DNA from 3 places in the Nocardia sp. NPDC004573 genome. Region 3 is predicted to be linked to each of the others. Evidence: predicted binding sites of a transcription regulator. Region 3 holds the regulator's gene; each other region holds the start of a gene.
What was found. Region 3 encodes HspR, which represses chaperone genes until heat shock. Its sites were predicted from a motif close to ANNTGAGTNNNNNNNACTCANNT; they were not measured.

Region 1: a site for HspR is predicted at 4,522-4,544, ahead of lon (endopeptidase La). Genes of this name have one in related genera too.
Region 2: a site for HspR is predicted at 3,707-3,729, ahead of clpB (ATP-dependent chaperone ClpB). Genes of this name have one in related genera too.

Annotation. Positions count from the first base shown of each region.
Region 1 is NZ_JBSGDA010000020.1:128,532-134,554, forward strand. Features, by position in the region: gene ACWEKR_RS26585 (DNA polymerase IV) at 1-709, opposite strand, end outside; gene ACWEKR_RS26590 (TetR/AcrR family transcriptional regulator) at 780-1,364, shown strand; gene ACWEKR_RS26595 (PaaI family thioesterase) at 1,361-1,813, shown strand; gene lon (endopeptidase La) at 2,113-4,443, opposite strand; gene ACWEKR_RS26605 (hypothetical protein) at 4,698-6,023, shown strand, end outside.
Region 2 is NZ_JBSGDA010000006.1:2,345-8,367, reverse strand. Features, by position in the region: gene ACWEKR_RS11475 (DUF5666 domain-containing protein) at 1-759, opposite strand, end outside; gene clpB (ATP-dependent chaperone ClpB) at 1,028-3,583, opposite strand; gene ACWEKR_RS11465 (NADP-dependent oxidoreductase) at 3,909-4,844, shown strand; gene ACWEKR_RS11460 (LLM class flavin-dependent oxidoreductase) at 4,880-5,764, shown strand.
Region 3 is NZ_JBSGDA010000018.1:161,343-167,365, forward strand. Features, by position in the region: gene ACWEKR_RS25515 (zinc-binding dehydrogenase) at 1-646, opposite strand, end outside; gene dnaK (molecular chaperone DnaK) at 1,027-2,877, shown strand; gene grpE (nucleotide exchange factor GrpE) at 2,874-3,533, shown strand; gene dnaJ (molecular chaperone DnaJ) at 3,558-4,718, shown strand; gene ACWEKR_RS25535 (heat shock protein transcriptional repressor HspR) at 4,718-5,134, shown strand; gene ACWEKR_RS25540 (FAD-binding oxidoreductase) at 5,666-6,023, shown strand, end outside.

The sequences.
Region 1 (6,023 bases), on a different contig from region 3:
AGAAGTACGGCCCGGTGTTCGGACCGAACTCCGCGGCGAGACGCTGCCGGTCGGCCGCCATCAGGTCGCCGACGGTTCGGATACCGAGCTCGGCCAGCCGTGCGGCGATCCGATTGCCGATACCCCACAGCGCGTTCGTCGGTCGATGGGCCATCACTTCGGCCCAGTTCGCGGCGGTCAGCCGAAAGACGCCCGCGGCGACGCCAGGGCCTGCGACGGGCTCGGCCGACGACTTGCCCGCCGACTTGGCGAACCCGGTCGCGAGTTTGGCCGTGAGCTTGTTGTCACCGATGCCGATCGAGCAGGTCAGGTCCAGTCCGGCGATGGCGTCGCGCACCTGCTGTGCGAGGGCCTCCGGGTCGTCGGTGTCGGCGGCGAGGAACGCCTCGTCCCAGCCCCATACCTCGACCCGTCCCGGAAACGTCCGTAGCAGCGCCATGACCTCGTCGGAGGCGTCCTCGTAGGCGGCCATGTCCAAAGGCAGGAAGACGCCCTCGGGGCATTTGCGCTGCGCGCTGCGCAGCGGCATCCCGGCCCGCACGCCGAACGCGCGCGCCGGATAGGACGCGCAGGTCACCACCTTGCGCGGTTCGGTGGGATCGCCGTGGCCGCCCACGATGACCGGCAGTCCCCGCAGTTCCGGATGCCGGCGGAATTCCACCGCCGCCTGGAACTGGTCGAGATCGACGTGCAATAGCCATCTGGCCACCTCTCGTTCTTACCGCAGGCCTGCGACATCCAGCGTTGCGCCACGCGCAGAACAGAACTAAATTCTGCTTATGAAGATTCGAGATCGGTTGCTGTTGGCGGCCGAGCGCCAGTTCGCCGAGCACGGCGCCCTCGACGCGACCCTGGCCCAGATCCGGGACGCGGCGGGCGCCAGCGTCGGAGCGCTCTATCACCACTTCCCGGACAAGGCCGACCTGTACCGGCAGGTATGGGCCAACGCGCTGGCGGACTACCAAGCGCACTTCTGGGCGGTGGTCGGCGACAGCACCGACGCACGCGAAGGCGTCACCGCCGGCGTGCGTGAGCATCTGCGATGGGTGAGCGAAAACCAGTACCGCGCGACGGTGCTCACCTCCGCCCGGCCCCCAGGAGTGCGCGAGAGCGAGAGCAACCGCCGCTTCCTCTCGGACGTGACGCGGTGGTGGCGCACGCACGCGGGATACGGGACGGTGCGCGATCTTCCGATCGACCTGGTCTACGCGCTGTGGCTGGGTCCGGCGCAGGAATACACGCGGCAGTGGCTGGGCGGGGAGATGCGTATCGCCCCGGCCGAAGTCGCGGGCGAACTGGCCGACGCCGCCTGGCTCGCCCTCGCCGCCGATCGCACCCCAGCCGCTGGGGAGGTTTCCCGATGACGACCACGATGACCCTCGACCTCGACAGCGCCAAGAAGATCCTGGCCGCGCAGCCGTTCGCCACCCTGGTGGGCACCGAGATCACCGCGTTCGGCGACGGCGCGGCCACCCTGGTCATCCCGTTGCGCCCGGAACTGACCCAGCAGTTCGGCTACGCGCACGGCGGTGTGCTCGCCTACGCCGCCGACAACGCCCTCACCTTCGCCGCCGGAACGGTTCTCGGCGCGAACGTGCTCACCGGCGGTGTGACGATCACCTACCTCCGCCCCGCCGCGGGCGACCGCTTGCGCGTCGAGGCAGCCGTCACCGGGTCGACGCGCCGCCAAGCGGTCGCGCACTGCGAGATCTACGCGGAGAGCCCGGACCGAGCACCCGTCCTCTGCGCGGTGGCCCAGGGCACCACCCGGCTCGCGGAAGCCGACCTGACCGGCGCGAATACCGGCGCCTGACGGCACCCGACGACGTACGAGAAGCGCGGCCCGGTGCACAGCGAGCCAGCCTGATCGGCGGCGTCGGCCGGACTGCACCTGTGCGGATCGCGCAGCGGGTGGGCGGGACGGCGACCGCACGCCAGAACTCGCAGCGACGTGCTGCGACTGTTCAGCGGGACGAGCCGCACGATGCTCCGCTGCCGGGAGGACGAACCGCCCGCGCGGCCCGACCACGGCCGGTCGGCGTGCGTCCGCGCGCTCGCCGGCATGCGAACGGCCGGGCACGGAGTTGCCGTGCCCGGCCGTTGCAGCCCAGGTCAGGCGGTCGCCGCGAAGGCCGGGCCCAACGCGGGTTCGGCGACCGGCTCGATGGCGTAGGCCAGGATGTCGGCCACGTCGGCGACGGGCCGGACATCCAGCGCGGCCAGCACCTCCGCCGGGACGTCGTCCAGATCCGGCTCGTTGCGCGCCGGGATGAACACCGTCTTCAGTCCGGCCCGCTGGGCGGCGAGCAGCTTCTGCTTCACCCCGCCGATCGGCAGCACCCGGCCGTTCAGCGTGACCTCACCGGTCATGCCGACATCCGACCGCACCTGGCGTCCCAGCGCGAGCGACACCAGGGCGGTGACCATCGTGACGCCCGCGGACGGCCCGTCCTTCGGCACCGCGCCTGCCGGGAAGTGGATGTGGATGTTGCGGTCTAGCACCGACGGCTCGATGCCGATCTCCTCCAGGTGCGAACGCACGTAGGTCAGCGCGATCTGCGCGGACTCCTTCATGACGTCGCCGAGCTGACCGGTGAGAGTCAGCGACCGTTCGCCCTCGGCGGCGTTCGCCTCGATGTAGAGGACGTCGCCACCCGCGCCGGTCACCGCGAGACCGGTGGCCACGCCCGGGACGGCCGTGCGTTCCACCGAATCGGGGGTGAAGCGCGGACGACCCAGGTAGTCCTTCAAGTCGTCCAGACCGATCGTCAGGGTGTCGGTGTCGACCTCGTAGCCCAGCTCGGGGTCGTAACCCGATGCCGCGGGGCCGCTTTCGCGCTCGGACAGCCGGGTGGCCGCCTTGCGCAGCGCCTTGGCGATCAGCCGCTCCATCTGCCGGACGCCGGCCTCCCTGGTGTAGTTGGCGGCGATCTCGCGCAGCGCTTCCTCGCTGATCGTCACCTCCTCGGCGGTCAGCGCGTTGCGCTCCAACTGCCGCGGCACCAGGAAGTCGCGCGCGATGGCCACCTTGTCGTCCTCGGTGTAGCCGTCGACGGTGATCAGCTCCATCCGGTCCAGCAGCGGGCCGGGGATGGTGTCCATGACGTTCGCCGTCGCGATGAACAGCACGTCGGACAGGTCGAGGTCCAGATCGAGGTAGTGGTCGCGGAAGGTGTGATTCTGCGCCGGGTCCAGCACCTCGAGCAGGGCGGCCGCCGGGTCGCCGCGGAAGTCCGAACCGACCTTGTCGATCTCGTCCAGCAGGACGACCGGGTTCATCGAGCCGGCTTCCTTCATGGCTCGCACGATACGGCCGGGCAGCGCGCCGACGTAGGTACGGCGGTGCCCGCGGATCTCGGCCTCGTCGCGCACGCCGCCCAGGGCGACGCGGACGAATTCGCGGCCCAGTGCGCGCGCCACGGACTCACCCAGCGAGGTCTTGCCGACGCCGGGCGGGCCGACCAGCACGAGCACCGCGCCGGACCCGCGTCCGCCGACGACCTCCAGACCGCGAGCGGCCCGGCGGGCGCGGACGGCCAGGTACTCGACCATGCGGTCCTTGACCTCTTCCAAGCCGTGGTGATCGGCGTCGAGCACCGCGCGGGCGGCCGAGACGTCGGCGCTGTCGGTGGTCTTCACCGTCCACGGCAGCTCGAGCACAGTGTCCAGCCAGGTCCGGATCCATCCGGATTCCGGGCTTTGATCGCTGGCTCGCTCCAGCCTGCCGACTTCGCGCAACGCGGCCTCGCGCACCGGGTCGGGCAGGTCGGCCTGTTCGACGCGGGTGCGGTAGTCGTCGGCGCCGTCCGGCTCGTCCTCGCCGAGTTCCTTGCGGATGGCGTTGAGCTGCTGGCGGAGCAGGAATTCGCGCTGGCTCTTCTCCATGCCCTCGCGCACGTCTTCGCTGATCTTCTCGCTGATCTCGGCCTCGGCGATGTGCGCTTTGGTCCACTCGATCAGGGTGATCAGCCGCTCGGCCACCTCAGGGGTCTCGAGCAGTTCCCGCTTCTGGTCCGAAGTCAGGTACGGGGCGTAGCCCGCGGTGTCGGCGATGGCCGACGGATCGGTCAGCTGGTTGACCGCGTCGATGATCTGCCAGGCCTCGCGGCGTTGCAGCACCGAGACGACCAGCTTCTTGTATTCGGCGGCCAGTTCCTTCGTGCGGCCGTCGGGAGTGGGGCTCTCGACCGGTTCGGCCTCGACCCACAGCGCGGCGCCCGGCCCGGTGACGCCGTGCCCGATCTTGGCGCGCCGTTCGGCCTTGAGGACGGCCGCGGGGGCTCCGCCGCGCATCCGGCCGACCTGTTCGATGGTGGCGACCACACCGTAGGTGGCGTAGCCCTCGGTCAGCCGCGGCGCGAGCAGCACGGCGTCGGTCTTGGCGGCGCGCGCGGCGTCGATCGCGGCCTGCGCGGATTCGTCCAGTTCGATGGGCACGACCATGCCCGGCAGCACGATCGGATCGGTCAGGAACAGCACCGGCAGGTTCTGTGGTGTAGTCACGTCTTCGACCCTTCCAAAAGTTGAGCGATGCCTACTCAACCCCGGCCTGCCCATCTTTGTTCCACCCCGACCGGTCCGTTCGCTCACGGCGAAGATCCGCCGAGCGTTGACACCCCGTCCAAGGCAATGAGAACGTGGGGACCTTGATATCTCATACCGGCGGTACCGCCGGATCGGCTTGAGGAGTCCCATCGATGTCGTCGCTCGCCGCCGGCGTGTTCATCGACTGGGAATGTTTGACCGGGCAATCCGAGTTCGTGGTCGCCTTGATCACGTTCCCGATCTTCAGCGCACTGGCGGGCTGGCTGACCAACTGGACCGGCGTGCTCATGCTGTTCTGGCCGGTCATCTTTCGCGGCATCCGGATTCCCGGCCTGCACGTGCTCTATCCCTATTTCCCGCGTCGCGTCCAAGTGCTGCCGACCTTCTCCGGCGACGGGCGCCGCCTCGGCTTCCAGGGCTTCATCCCGGCGCGCGCGGAGAAGATGGCCAGCATCTGCGTGGACAAAGCCCTGATGCGGATCGGCAGTCCCAAGGACTTCATCCACGAACTCGATCTCGACGGCATCGCCGACTACATCGCGGTCCTCGCGCGCGAGCAGGTGCGCCCGCTGGTGGACGAACTGATGTACCGGGAGAACCCCGACCTGTGGCGCACGGTGCCGCGCGCCGCCAAGCAGTTGATCTACCAGCGGGTGGATCGCGAACTGCCCGCCTTGTCGCGCCGCGCGTTCGCTTCGCTCGGCGACAACGTCGACCAGCTGATCGGCATCAAGGGATTCGTGATCCGCTACCTGCAGGACAACCCGGCCATCCTCGAGGACCTCACCACCACCATCGCGGCGCCCGAGCTGCGCTTCATGGTGCGCATCGGCTTGCTGGGCGCGCCCTTCGGCGTGCTGCTGGCCCTCTATCTGCACGTGCACCAGCACATTCCGGTGCTGGGCTTGGTTCCGGGCTGGGTCATCGTCCTGCTCGCCTCGGCCGCGATCGGTGTGATCGTGAACGTCATCGCGGTGAAGATGGTGTTCGAGCCGGGCGATCCGCAGCCGCGGTACAAATATCTGTGGAAGCAGGCGCTGCTGGCGAAACGGCAGCCGCAGGCGGCCACCGATCTGGCGCACATCCTGGCCTACCAGGTGCTCACGCTGCCGAACTTGTCCAAGGAGCTGCTCGAGGGCCCGAACGGGGACAAGACCAGGCAGTTGCTGGAGCGCTTGATCGCCGAGGAGATCCATCGCCAGCTCGGGCCCACGACCTCACTGGTGCGGGCCGCACTGGGCCGCCGCCAATTCGACAACCTGACGGTGGGCGCGGCGGGGGCCGCGGTCGGGCTGGCCCCCACCCTGGTCGAAGACGAGGAGTTCACCCTGGCACAGGCCAAGGCCATCGATGATTTCGCGGCGCGCAAGTTGCGGCAGCTCACGCCGGGGGAGTTCATGGAGATGTTCTACGCGTCCGTCGAACAGGACGCCTGGCTGCTGTATCTGCACGGCGCGGTCCTCGGCTTGGTCGTGGGA
Region 2 (6,023 bases), on a different contig from region 3:
CTGAATGGATCCGTCCGGCGCCTTGTCGCCCTGGATCAGGACCAGCTCACCGGCGGCCAGATCCGACACCTTGGTGCCGGACAACGCGATCACCTGGGTGTTCGCGTCGGTGCGCACCGTGATGGTGTTGCCCATCACCGAACTCACCGTCAAGGTGCCTCCGTCGTTGGCGGTGATGGTGCCCATGGTCGCGCCGAGCCCGTCGACGTCGCCGAGGCCGGGCACGCTGGGCAGCCCGCTCGGCGGGCTCGGTTGCGTGGTCCTGGGCGCAGGCGCGGACCGTGTCGTGACGCGCGGCGTCGAGGCCGCCGCGGTGTCGGACGAACCGGAGTCGCTGCCCCCCAGCAGCACACCCGCGACCACCCCGATCGCACCGATCAGCACGGCGACGCCGAGGCCGAGGGCGATCCAGAGACCGGTGTTGCGCCGCGGCGGCCCCGGCGGCGGTCCACCGCCAGGGGGCATCGCGCCACCGGGCGGCCCGGCCGTACCCTGCCACCGATCAGCGCCGCTGTCCGGATACGGGGCCCATTGGGAGTCGTAGGCCGGGAATTCGCGCGTCGCGTTCGGCCCCGGCGGCGGCCCCCAGGACCCGTATTGCTCCGTCGGCGGATACTCCGACGGAGCGCCTGCGCCGTATGCCTCGGAGTACTCGGCGGAGTGCGCGGGGCCACCGTACCCGGATTTGCCCGGCGGACCCAGGTGCTCGGTCGGCGCATCCTCCGGCCGCTGTCCCCAGGGATCGTTCGGGTTGGTCATGCCTTCCAGCGTAGGCTTTGTCCGCTCGCTCGCGCCCGCACCTCGTGGGCGGGTGTGCCTTCCCGTGCGGAAGTCGTTCCCGGCGCGGACACCCGGCCATCGTTCCCGCATCCGGCGCGGGCGATCCCGACTGACGAAACTCACTGTGCCTGAGCGGCATCGGCCTCGATCGCCCTGCCGCGTCGAACGAAGGCAGCATCCCCGGCAGGCCGACGCCCGGCGGGTGGCCTGCCTCGCCCCGAGCACCGCCCGGAGCGAGGCCGCTCGCTCACCTGCCGATGATCAGGCCGTCCCCGTCGGGGCTGACACTCACTTTGACGTTGTCGCCGTCGGTGATCTGGCCCGCGAGCAGTTCCTTGGCGAGGGAATCGCCGATGGCCTGCTGGATCAGCCTGCGCAACGGGCGCGCGCCGTAGGCGGGGTCGTAGCCGCGCACGGCCAGCCAGAACCGGGCCGAATCGCTGACCTCCAGCTTCAGCCTGCGCTGCGCCAGCCGCTTCTGCAGCTGCTCGAGCTGGATGTCGACGATGTGCTCGAGCTGCTCCTCGTCGAGCGAGTGGAACATGACCACGTCGTCGAGGCGGTTGAGGAACTCCGGCTTGAAGGCCGAACGCACGGCGTTCATGACGAACTCGCGATCACCGCCCGCGCCCAGGTTGGAGGTCAGGATGAGGATGGTGTTGCGGAAGTCCACCGTGCGGCCCTGGCCGTCGGTGAGCCTGCCCTCGTCGAGCACTTGCAGCAGGATGTCGAACACGTCCGGGTGCGCCTTCTCGATCTCGTCGAACAGCACCACCGTGTAGGGCCTGCGCCGCACCGCCTCGGTGAGCTGACCGCCCTGGTCGTAACCGACGTAGCCGGGCGGGGCGCCGACCAGCCGGGCGACCGAGTGCTTCTCGCTGTACTCGCTCATGTCGATGCGGACCATGGCGCGCTCGTCGTCGAACAGGAAGTCCGCCAACGCCTTCGCCAGCTCGGTCTTGCCGACGCCGGTGGGACCGATGAACATGAACGAGCCGGTCGGGCGATTCGGGTCGGCGACACCGGCGCGCGCCCGGCGCACCGCGTCGGACACCGCCTGCACGGCCTCGGTCTGGCCGACCACACGGCGGCCCAGCTCGTCCTCCATGCGCAGCAGCTTCTGCGTTTCCCCTTCCAGCATCCGGCCCACCGGAATACCGGTCCAGGAGGACACCACCTCGGCGATGTCGTCCGGGCCCACCTCCTCCTTGAGCATCACCTCGCCGTCTCCCGCTGTGGCGGAGACTTTTTCGGCCTCGGCCAGCTGCTTTTCCAGCGCCGGGATCCGGCCGTAGCGCAGTTCGGCCGCCTTGCCCAGGTCACCGTCGCGCTCGGCGCGCTCCGACTCGCCGCGCAGCGCTTCCAGCTGCTCTTTCAGTGTGCGCACCTGATCGATCGCGTTCTTCTCGTTCTGCCAGCGGGTGGTCAGCTGGTTGAGTTTCTCGCGGTCGTCGGCGAGTTCGGAGCGCAGTTTCTCCAGCCGCTGCTTGGAGGCCTCGTCGGTCTCCTTGGCGAGCGCGACCTCCTCGATCTCCAGCCTGCGCACCGCGCGTTCCACCTCGTCGATCTCCACCGGGCGGGAATCGATCTCCATGCGCAACCGCGAGGCCGACTCGTCGACCAGGTCGATCGCCTTGTCCGGCAGGAACCGGGAAGTGATGTAGCGGTCCGACAGCGTGGCCGCGGCGACCAGCGCGGAGTCGGTGATGCGCACGCCGTGGTGCACCTCGTAGCGATCTTTGATGCCACGCAGGATGCCGATGGTGTCCTCCACCGACGGCTCGCCGACCAGCACCTGCTGGAAGCGCCGTTCCAAGGCGGCGTCCTTCTCGATGTGCTGGCGGTATTCCTCCAACGTGGTCGCGCCGACCAGGCGCAGCTCGCCGCGGGCCAGCATCGGCTTGATCATGTTGCCCGCGTCCATCGCCGATTCGCCGGTGGCGCCCGCGCCGACGATGGTGTGCAGCTCATCGATGAACGTGATGATCTGACCCGCGCTGTTCTTGATGTCCTCGAGCACGGCCTTGAGCCGCTCCTCGAACTCGCCGCGGTACTTCGCGCCCGCGACCATCGCGCCGAGGTCCAGCGCGACGACGGACTTGCCGCGCAGCGACTCCGGGACGTCGCCCGCCACGATGCGCTGGGCCAGGCCCTCGACGATCGCCGTCTTGCCGACGCCGGGCTCGCCGATCAGCACCGGATTGTTCTTGGTGCGCCGACTCAGCACTTGCACCACCCGGCGGATCTCGGTGTCCCGGCCGATCACCGGGTCGAGCTTGCCCGCGCGGGCGGCGGCCGTCAGGTCGGTGGAGTACTTCTCCAGCGCCTGGTAGCTACCCTCCGGATCGGGGCTGGTCACGCGGGCGCTGCCGCGTACCGCGGTAAACGCCGAGCGCAGCGCGTCGGCGGTGGCGCCGTACTTGCGCAGCAGCATCGTCACGTCGGAGTCGCCTTCGGCGAGACCGACCATGACGTGCTCGGTGGAGACGTACTCGTCACCGAGCTCGGTGGCCAGGCGCTGCGCCGCGGTGATCGCGGCGAGCGCCTCGCGGCCCAGGTTCGGTGTGGTGGTGGCGCCGGTCGCCCTGGGCAGCCGATCCACGATGTCCTGTGCCTCGCCTCGCACGGTCGCCGGATCCGTTCCGACGGCCTTCAGCAAGGGCGCGGCGATGCCATCGGTCTGGTCCAGCAACGCCACCAGCAAGTGCGCCGGACGAATCTCCGGGTTGCCCGCGGCGGAGGCCGCCTGCAGGGCGGCGGTCAGCGCCGCCTGGGTCTTGGTGGTGGGATTGAACGAGTCCACGAGTCACCTTCCTACTAGTCGATGCACACGGCTACCGAGCGCGGCCGTCCGGCCGGAGCCCACGCTCCGACGCGCCCGCTCCGCTTCGGCTCGGCGCCGTTCCTTACCGTCCAACGTCCGAAAGGTTGAGTCTGTTCCGCTCAAGTTTGGAATTTTCACCACGCCGGTCCGATGCCGCCGGATCGTGTCGAACGCTACGCCCCGACACCGGCGAATGCGACGCCGCGCGACACCGCCGATGCGATGATTCCGCACGTCGACGGCCTCCAGGTGCCTACGATGACCTCGGCCGTGAGCTCTTCACCCCGAATCAAGGAGCGAATGGATGCGCGCGATCGTGGTACGGAAGTTCGGAGCGACGCCGGAACTGGCCGAGATGCCGATGCCCGAGCCCGGCCCGGGAGCCGTCCGGGTCCAACTCCAGGCGGCCGGAGTGAACCCCTTCGACGGGAAGGTGGCCGACGGGATCTTGGATGGCAAACTGCCGCACGACTTTCCGATGATCCTCGGCGTGGACGGCGCGGGCACGGTCGCCACGATCGGCGCGGGCGTCAGCCGCTTCGCCGTCGGTGACCGGGTGGTCGGCAAGTTCCTCACCCCACCGGTGGGCCACGGCAGCTTCGCCGAATACGCGGTGTCCCCGGAGGACGGCACGCTCGTGCCGATCCCGCCTGGCGTACCGACCGTCGCGGCGGCCGCGCTGCCCACCGCCGGGGTGACCGCGCAGGACCTCGTGGACGCCACGCATATCCAGCCCGGCCAAACGGTGCTGATCGTGGGCGCGACTGGCGGCGTCGGTTCCTTCTTGGTGCAACTGGCCAATATCGCGGGCGCGCACGTCATCGCGACGGCGCGCGGCAGTTCCGCCGATCAGATGACCCGGCTGGGCGCGGCCGAGACGGTGGACTACACCGCGGGCCCGGTGCGCGACCAGGTCGCCGCCGCACATCCGGACGGGATCGACGTGCTGTTCGATCTGGTGAGCCCGCCCGAGGCGCTGGCGGAGCTGACCACGCTGGTCCGCGACGGCGGCACGGTGTACTCCACCATCTTCGCCGCCGACGAGGACGCGTTGCGCGCACGATCGATCAAGGGCGGCAACATCGAATCCAAGGGCAGCGCGCCGGAACTGGCCCGGCTGATCCAGCGCGTCGCTGCGGGTGACGTGGTCGTGCCGATCGATGCCACCGTCCCCCTCGCGGAGGGGCCCGCGGTCATCGGAGCGCCCGGCGCGCGCGGCAAGACCGTGCTCGCTATCTGAGCCGTCCCGGCCCCGCGACACCACCCAGGAGGTGTGTGCTGACCCGACCACCCCAATTCGGCTTGTTCCTGATCCCCGAGGCCGACGACTTCCGCAGGCTCGCCGAGCTGAGCGTCTACGCGGACGTGTCCGGACTCGACCTGATCGGCATCCAGGACCACCCCTACCAGCGCCGCTTCCTGGACACCTGGACCCTGATCACCGCGCTCGCCGCGCGGACCGAGCGGATCACCTTCTTCCCCGACGTGGCGAACCTGCCGTTGCGCCATCCCGCGCTGCTCGCGAAGGCGGTGGCCTCGCTGGACATCATCAGCGACGGCCGAATCCAACTCGGCCTCGGCGCGGGCGCGTTCTGGGACGCGGTCGCCGGGATGGGCGGACCACGTCGAACCGGCGGCGAGGCGGTACACGCCTTGGCCGAGGCGATCGCGGTCATCCGCGCCCTGTGGAGCGACGCGCGGTCGGTCCGGGTGCCGGGCGCCTTCTACTCCCTGGCGGGTGCGCATCCCGGTCCCCGTCCGCAGCACGATCCCGGCATCTGGCTGGGCGCGCGAGGGCCGCGCATGCTCGAGCTCACCGGTCGCGTCGCCGACGGCTGGGTGCCGTCGGCCGCGTGGGCTCCGCCGGAGTTCCTCGCCGAAGCCGGCAGGCGGATCGACGACGCGGCCGCCGCGGCGGACCGGGACCCGCTGACGGTGCGGCGGGTGTTGAACGTGTCGGGGACCATCACCGCGGACGGGGCCGACCGCGGCTTCCTGGAGGGTCCCGCCGAGCGCTGGGTCGATGATCTGCTCGCCCTGCACCGTGACCAGCGGGTCGACGGATTCGTCTTCTGGCCGACCGAGGGGGAACCGGTCGAGCAGATCCGTCGTTATACCGAGCAGGTCGTGCCCGCGGTCCGCGCCGGCGCCGGGACCTGACCGGCCGGAAACGACCTCCGCGCGTCCAGGACGGACGGCGGGATTCCGGCACAGCTCACCCGTGGCGCCGGTTCGGGCCGGGGCAGCGGCATCCGCCGTTTGCCCACCGATTACCGTGTGCGCGGGTCGCACGGCGCCGGTGGACGCGGCCCGTCCAGGGCCGCAGGGAAGGCGAGGTATGCCTATACCCACACGACCACGGCATTTTCGGGGATACTTGTCGGCGGGAGACCACCGGTAACGGGTATGTCCCCGGGCA
Region 3 (6,023 bases):
CGGGGTCGACCACGACGTCCGCGCCGCAGGCGGTGGCGAGTTCACGCCTGCGCGGCGAGAAATCGCTGGCGATCACGGTGCGCACGCCCGCCGCCTTCAGCATGCTGATCACCGCCAGGCCGATCGGCCCGCAACCGATGACGAACGCGGACTGTCCCTTGCCCACCCGTCCTTTGCGTACCGCGTGCCAGGCCACGGCCATGGGCTCGGTCAACGCGGCGTGTTCGGTGGACAGGCCGTTGGGCACCGGCATGGTCATCGATTCCTGCACCACCACCTGTTCGGCATAGGCGCCGGGCGCCGCGGTGGACAGCCCGACCAGGTGCGGTTGGCGGCCGTGCCGGACGATCGGGAGCGCCACCACCGGCGTGCCCGTCTTCCACCTTCTGCGGCAGTCCGGCCCGTAATCGACGACCGTGCCGCTGAATTCGTGGCCGAGCACCACGCTCTGGTCCGAGCGCATGAAGTGCTCGTAGCCCGTGGCGGCGGCCAGGTCGGCCAGTTCGTCGGCGTGGGTGCGGGCATGCAGGTCCGATCCGCAGATGCCGCAGCGCGACACATCGATGAGCAGTTGACCCGCACCCGGCCGGGGCGCGGGCAGCTGCGCGACCTCGAACTCGGCGGCGGTGACGACGGCGGCCCTCATGGCGACTCCTCGGATCGACGGCGCACGGCGGGCGGCCAGGGCCGCCCGCGGTCACCCTACTGCGCGCGAACGTCCGTCGCGGCTTCCTCGGCCGTCCGGGGGCTCCACTGCGGCGGATCACACATCGCTGTCGGCTGCCGGGAATTAATCGCACGGATCGCCCGTTGAGCTTTTCGACAAGATTGAGTGCGATCGACTCAAGTTTCGGTTGACTCCGAGACTCCTGCGCGGCAGGATTGAGCCGACCACGCTCAGTGTTGCTGGGGCCGTGCTCCGTGAGGTGCTAGGGGCGAGGTCTCGCGGCGTCCGTCATCGGGCGTCGCAGGGCGGTTTTCGCCCGGCACCGACACACATTGGTACGTCACTTAGGAGGAACCACAATGGCTCGTGCGGTCGGAATCGACCTCGGGACCACGAACTCGGTCGTCGCCGTTCTCGAAGGCGGCGAACCGGTCGTCGTCGCCAACTCGGAAGGATCGCGCACCACCCCGTCGATCGTCGCGTTCGCGAAGAACGGCGAGGTACTGGTCGGCCAGCCGGCCAAGAACCAGGCCGTCACCAACGTCGACCGCACCATTCGCTCCGTCAAGCGGCACATCGGCACGGACTGGACCGTCGAGATCGACGGCAAGAAGTACACGCCGCAGGAGATCAGCGCGCGCACGCTGATGAAGCTGAAGCGCGACGCGGAGGCCTACCTCGGTGAGGAGATCACCGACGCGGTCATCACCGTGCCCGCCTACTTCGAGGACGCCCAGCGGCAGGCCACGAAGGAAGCAGGCCAGATCGCGGGCCTGAACGTCCTGCGCATCGTCAACGAGCCCACCGCGGCGGCGCTCGCCTACGGCCTGGACAAGGGCGACAAGGAGCAGACCATCCTGGTCTTCGACCTCGGTGGCGGCACCTTCGACGTCTCGCTGCTGGAGATCGGCGAGGGCGTCGTCGAGGTCCGCGCCACCTCCGGCGATAACCACCTCGGTGGTGACGACTGGGACGAGCGAGTCGTGCAGTGGCTGGTCGACAAGTTCAAGGCCAGCTCGGGCATCGACCTGACCAAGGACAAGATGGCCATGCAGCGGCTGCGTGAGGCCGCCGAGAAGGCCAAGATCGAGCTGAGCTCCTCGCAGAGCACCTCGATCAACCTGCCCTACATCACCGTCGACGCGGACAAGAACCCGCTGTTCCTCGACGAGCAGCTGACCCGCGCGGAATTCCAGAAGATCACCTCGGACCTGCTCGACCGCACCCGCGCGCCGTTCCAGTCCGTGATCAAGGACGCGGGCATCAAGGTGTCCGACATCGACCACGTGGTGCTCGTCGGCGGCTCCACCCGGATGCCCGCCGTCTCGGATCTGGTCAAGGAACTGACCGGCGGCAAGGAGCCCAACAAGGGCGTGAACCCGGACGAGGTCGTCGCCGTCGGCGCCGCCCTGCAGGCCGGTGTGCTCAAGGGTGAGGTCAAGGACGTCCTGCTGCTCGACGTGACCCCGCTGTCGCTGGGTATCGAGACCAAGGGCGGCGTGATGACCAAGCTCATCGAGCGCAACACCACCATCCCGACCAAGCGCTCGGAGACCTTCACCACGGCCGACGACAACCAGCCGTCGGTGCAGATCCAGGTGTTCCAGGGTGAGCGCGAGATCGCCTCGCACAACAAGCTGCTCGGTTCCTTCGAGTTGACCGGCATCCCGCCGGCCCCGCGCGGCGTGCCGCAGATCGAGGTCACCTTCGACATCGACGCCAACGGCATCGTGCACGTCACCGCGAAGGACAAGGGCACCGGCAAGGAGAACACGATCAAGATCCAGGACGGCTCCGGCCTGTCCAAGGAGGAGATCGATCGGATGGTCAAGGACGCCGAGGCGCACGCGGCCGAGGACAAGGCCCGCCGCGAGGAGGCCGAGACCCGCAACCAGGCCGAGTCGCTGGTGCACCAGACCGAGAAGTTCATCAAGGAGAACGAGGAGAAGGTCCCCGCGGACGTCAAGACCAAGGTCGAGGCGGCCATCGCCGAGGCGAACGAGGCGCTGAAGGGCACCGACATCGCCGCGGTCAAGGCGGCGGTCGAGAAGCTCGCGACCGAGTCGCAGGCCCTCGGCCAGGCCATCTACGAAGCCTCCGCCGCGGACGCCGCAGCGCAGGGCAACGGCGCGTCGAGCAGTGCGCAGGACGATGACCAGGTCGTGGACGCCGAGGTCGTGGACGAGCCGGTCGACACGGAGAAGAAGTGAGCGAGGGCAACGCCGAGAAGGAGCCGGTCACCTTCGTCGACAACCGGAAGATAGATCCGGAGACCGGTGAGATCAGGCAGCCGGCCGCGGACAACGGCGCCGCGGCCGCGCAGGCCCCGGAGGCGGGCAACGGTGCGGACTTCGGCAACGGCGACGCGCTCGCCGACACCATCAGCGGCGAGCTCGCCGAGCGCACCGCCGACCTGCAGCGACTGACCGCGGAGTACGCCAACTACCGGCGCCGGGTCGAGCGCGACCGCAAGGCCGCGATCGATTCCGCCAAGGCGTCGGTGGTCACCGAATTGCTCGGCGTGCTCGATGATCTCGACCGGGCCCGGGCGCACGGCGACCTGGAGTCCGGCCCGCTGAAGTCGGTGGCCGACAAGCTGTCGGCCGCGCTGCTCAAGCAGGGTCTCGAGGAGTTCGGTTCGGAGGGTGAGCCTTTCGACCCGACCCTGCACGAGGCCGTGCAGCACGAGGGCTCCGGCCACGACCCGGTGATCGGCATTGTTATGCGCAAAGGCTATCGCTTCGGCGATAGGGTGCTTCGGCACGCGCTCGTCGGGGTAACCGACGGCGTGGCCGATCTGACGGAGAACGAGAACCAGCCGACCGAAGAGGCATCGGATGTTGATGCCGGCGCGAACGAACAATAAGGACGCGAGAGGAGGAGATGCTCGGTGAGCCAACGGGAGTGGATCGAAAAGGACTTCTACAAGGAACTGGGTGTTTCCTCCAGCGCCTCGCAGGACGAGATCAAGAAGGCCTACCGCAAGCTCGCGCGCGACTTGCACCCGGATGCCAACCCCGGTGACGCCAAAGCCGAGGAGAAGTTCAAGGCCGTCAGCGAGGCGCACGCCGTGCTGTCGGATCCGGCCAAGCGCAAGGAGTACGACGACACCCGCAAGCTCTTCGCGGGTGGCGGCTACAGCCGCGGTGGGTTCGGGTCCGGCGCGGGGGGCGGCTTCTCGCAGGAGTTCAATCTCGGGGACATCTTCGGCGGCGCGAGCGCCGGCGACGGTGGCCTCGGCGACCTGCTCGGCGGTCTGTTCAACCGGGGCGGCGGCGCGCGGACGTCGAGCCGTCCCCGGCGCGGCGCCGACGTGGAGACCGAGACCACTCTCGGTTTCCGGGAAGCGGCCCAGGGCGTCACGGTTCCGCTGCGGATGACCAGTCCGTCGCCGTGCACCACGTGTCACGGCAGCGGCGCCAAACCGGGCACGAGTCCGCGAGTCTGCCCGATCTGCAACGGAACCGGCATCGTCAGCCGTAACCAGGGCGCGTTCGGCTTCAGCGAGCCGTGCGACGAGTGCCGGGGCAGCGGGTCGATCATCGATGACCCGTGCCTGGACTGCCAGGGCAGCGGTATCCAGAACCGCACCCGCACCATCACGGTGCGGATTCCTCCGGGAGTGGGTGACGGGCAACGGATCCGGCTGGCCGGGCAGGGCGAGGCGGGATTGCGCGGGGCGCCCTCGGGCGACCTCTATGTCACCGTCCACGTCAGCCAGGACAAGGTTTTCGGCCGCAACGGTGACGACCTGACCTTGGTGCTGCCGGTCAGTTACAGTGAATTGGTTCTCGGCACCACGGTTTCGGTGCCGACGCTGGACGGCCGGGTCGGCGTCAAGGTGCCCGCGGGCACCGCCGATGGCCGCACCCTGCGGGTACGCGGCCGTGGCGTGCCCAAGCGCGGCGGCGGCGCGGGTGACCTGCTGGTGACGGTGAAGGTCGCGGTGCCGCAGAGGCTCGACGGCGACGCCGTCGAGGCGCTGCAGCGCTACCAGGAGGCGGAGCGGGCCAGCGGCTTCGATCCACGTGCGGGATGGGCAGGTGCGTGATGTCCTCGGAACCGAAGAACGCGTCCGGCGGGTCGCGGGCCGAGTTCTTCATGATCTCGGTGGCGGCCCAACTGGCCGGCATGCACGCGCAGACGCTGCGCACGTATGACCGTCTGGGACTGGTCACGCCGCAACGGACTTCGGGTGGCGGGCGGCGCTATTCGGCCCGGGATGTCGAGCTGCTGCGCGAGGTGCAGCGGCTGTCCCAGGACGAAGGCGTCAACCTGGCGGGCATCAAACGCATCATCGAACTGACCAATCAGGTGGAGGAGTTGCGCCAGCAGGTCGCGGAACTGTCGGCCGAACTGGAGCGGACCCGGGCCGGATACCGTCCCGATCTCGTCCCGCAGCGCAGTACCGCGCTGGTCGTCTGGCAGCCGCGACACCGTCGCGAGGACGGTCAGCGCAGACGATAACCGACACGACGACGGCCCCGGCCTCGGTCGCACACCGCGACCCGACGCCGGGGCCGTCGTCGTTGGACGGCGCCGCTCCGATCATTTGCTGAAAATAAGCTGGATTATGTTCGACGGAAGGGCTGCGGCGGAGTCTATTTCGTTGTCGAATCAACTGCTCCTTTTCGCCATAGATTTGTTTACGGAACGCGATCGGTTTGCCGGTTTCGCGCATCGTGCACCGTTCGATGTGTTGCCCTGAAGTCGCTAGAACAGACCAACCGGGACGTATTTCACCAAGAGGCACTTACCATTTCGGTGTGCAGGCGACCGATTTAGCGGCAGATCTACGGTCTTTCAGTCGGTTTCTCTGGCGTGTCTCGCTAAATATCCTGGTTTCGGGGAAATTGCACGCGTGATGTTCCTTCGAAAGATTCCGTTGCTGGCAAACCTCGCCTACACTCCTTGCCATCGGCTGCTGTCGAGTGGCCCCGCAGCACCTCACTCGCCGGCATGGTTCGTGAACGAGTGCGAAATGGGGTTGTGAGATCAATGGATTCACGCACTGTCGCTTTGATCAGAACTACGTTCAAGGCGGTTGCTGCGGAGGATGGGGGGCCGGAGAAACTGGCGAGATCGTTCTACGCGATCTTGTTCACCGACTACCCGCACGTCCGCGATTTCTTTCCCGCCGCGATGGACTTGCAGCGCGACCGCCTGGTCAAGGCGATCTCCTATGCGCTGGACCGGTTGGAGGAGCCCGACAAACTGCTGCCCTTCCTGGCCCAGCTCGGTAGGGACCACCGCAAGTACGGTGTGCAGCCCGCGCACTACACCGCTGTCGCCACCGCGCTGAAGACCGCCGTGAAGGTCTTCGCGGGCACCGAGATGTGGACCGACGAGGTCGACC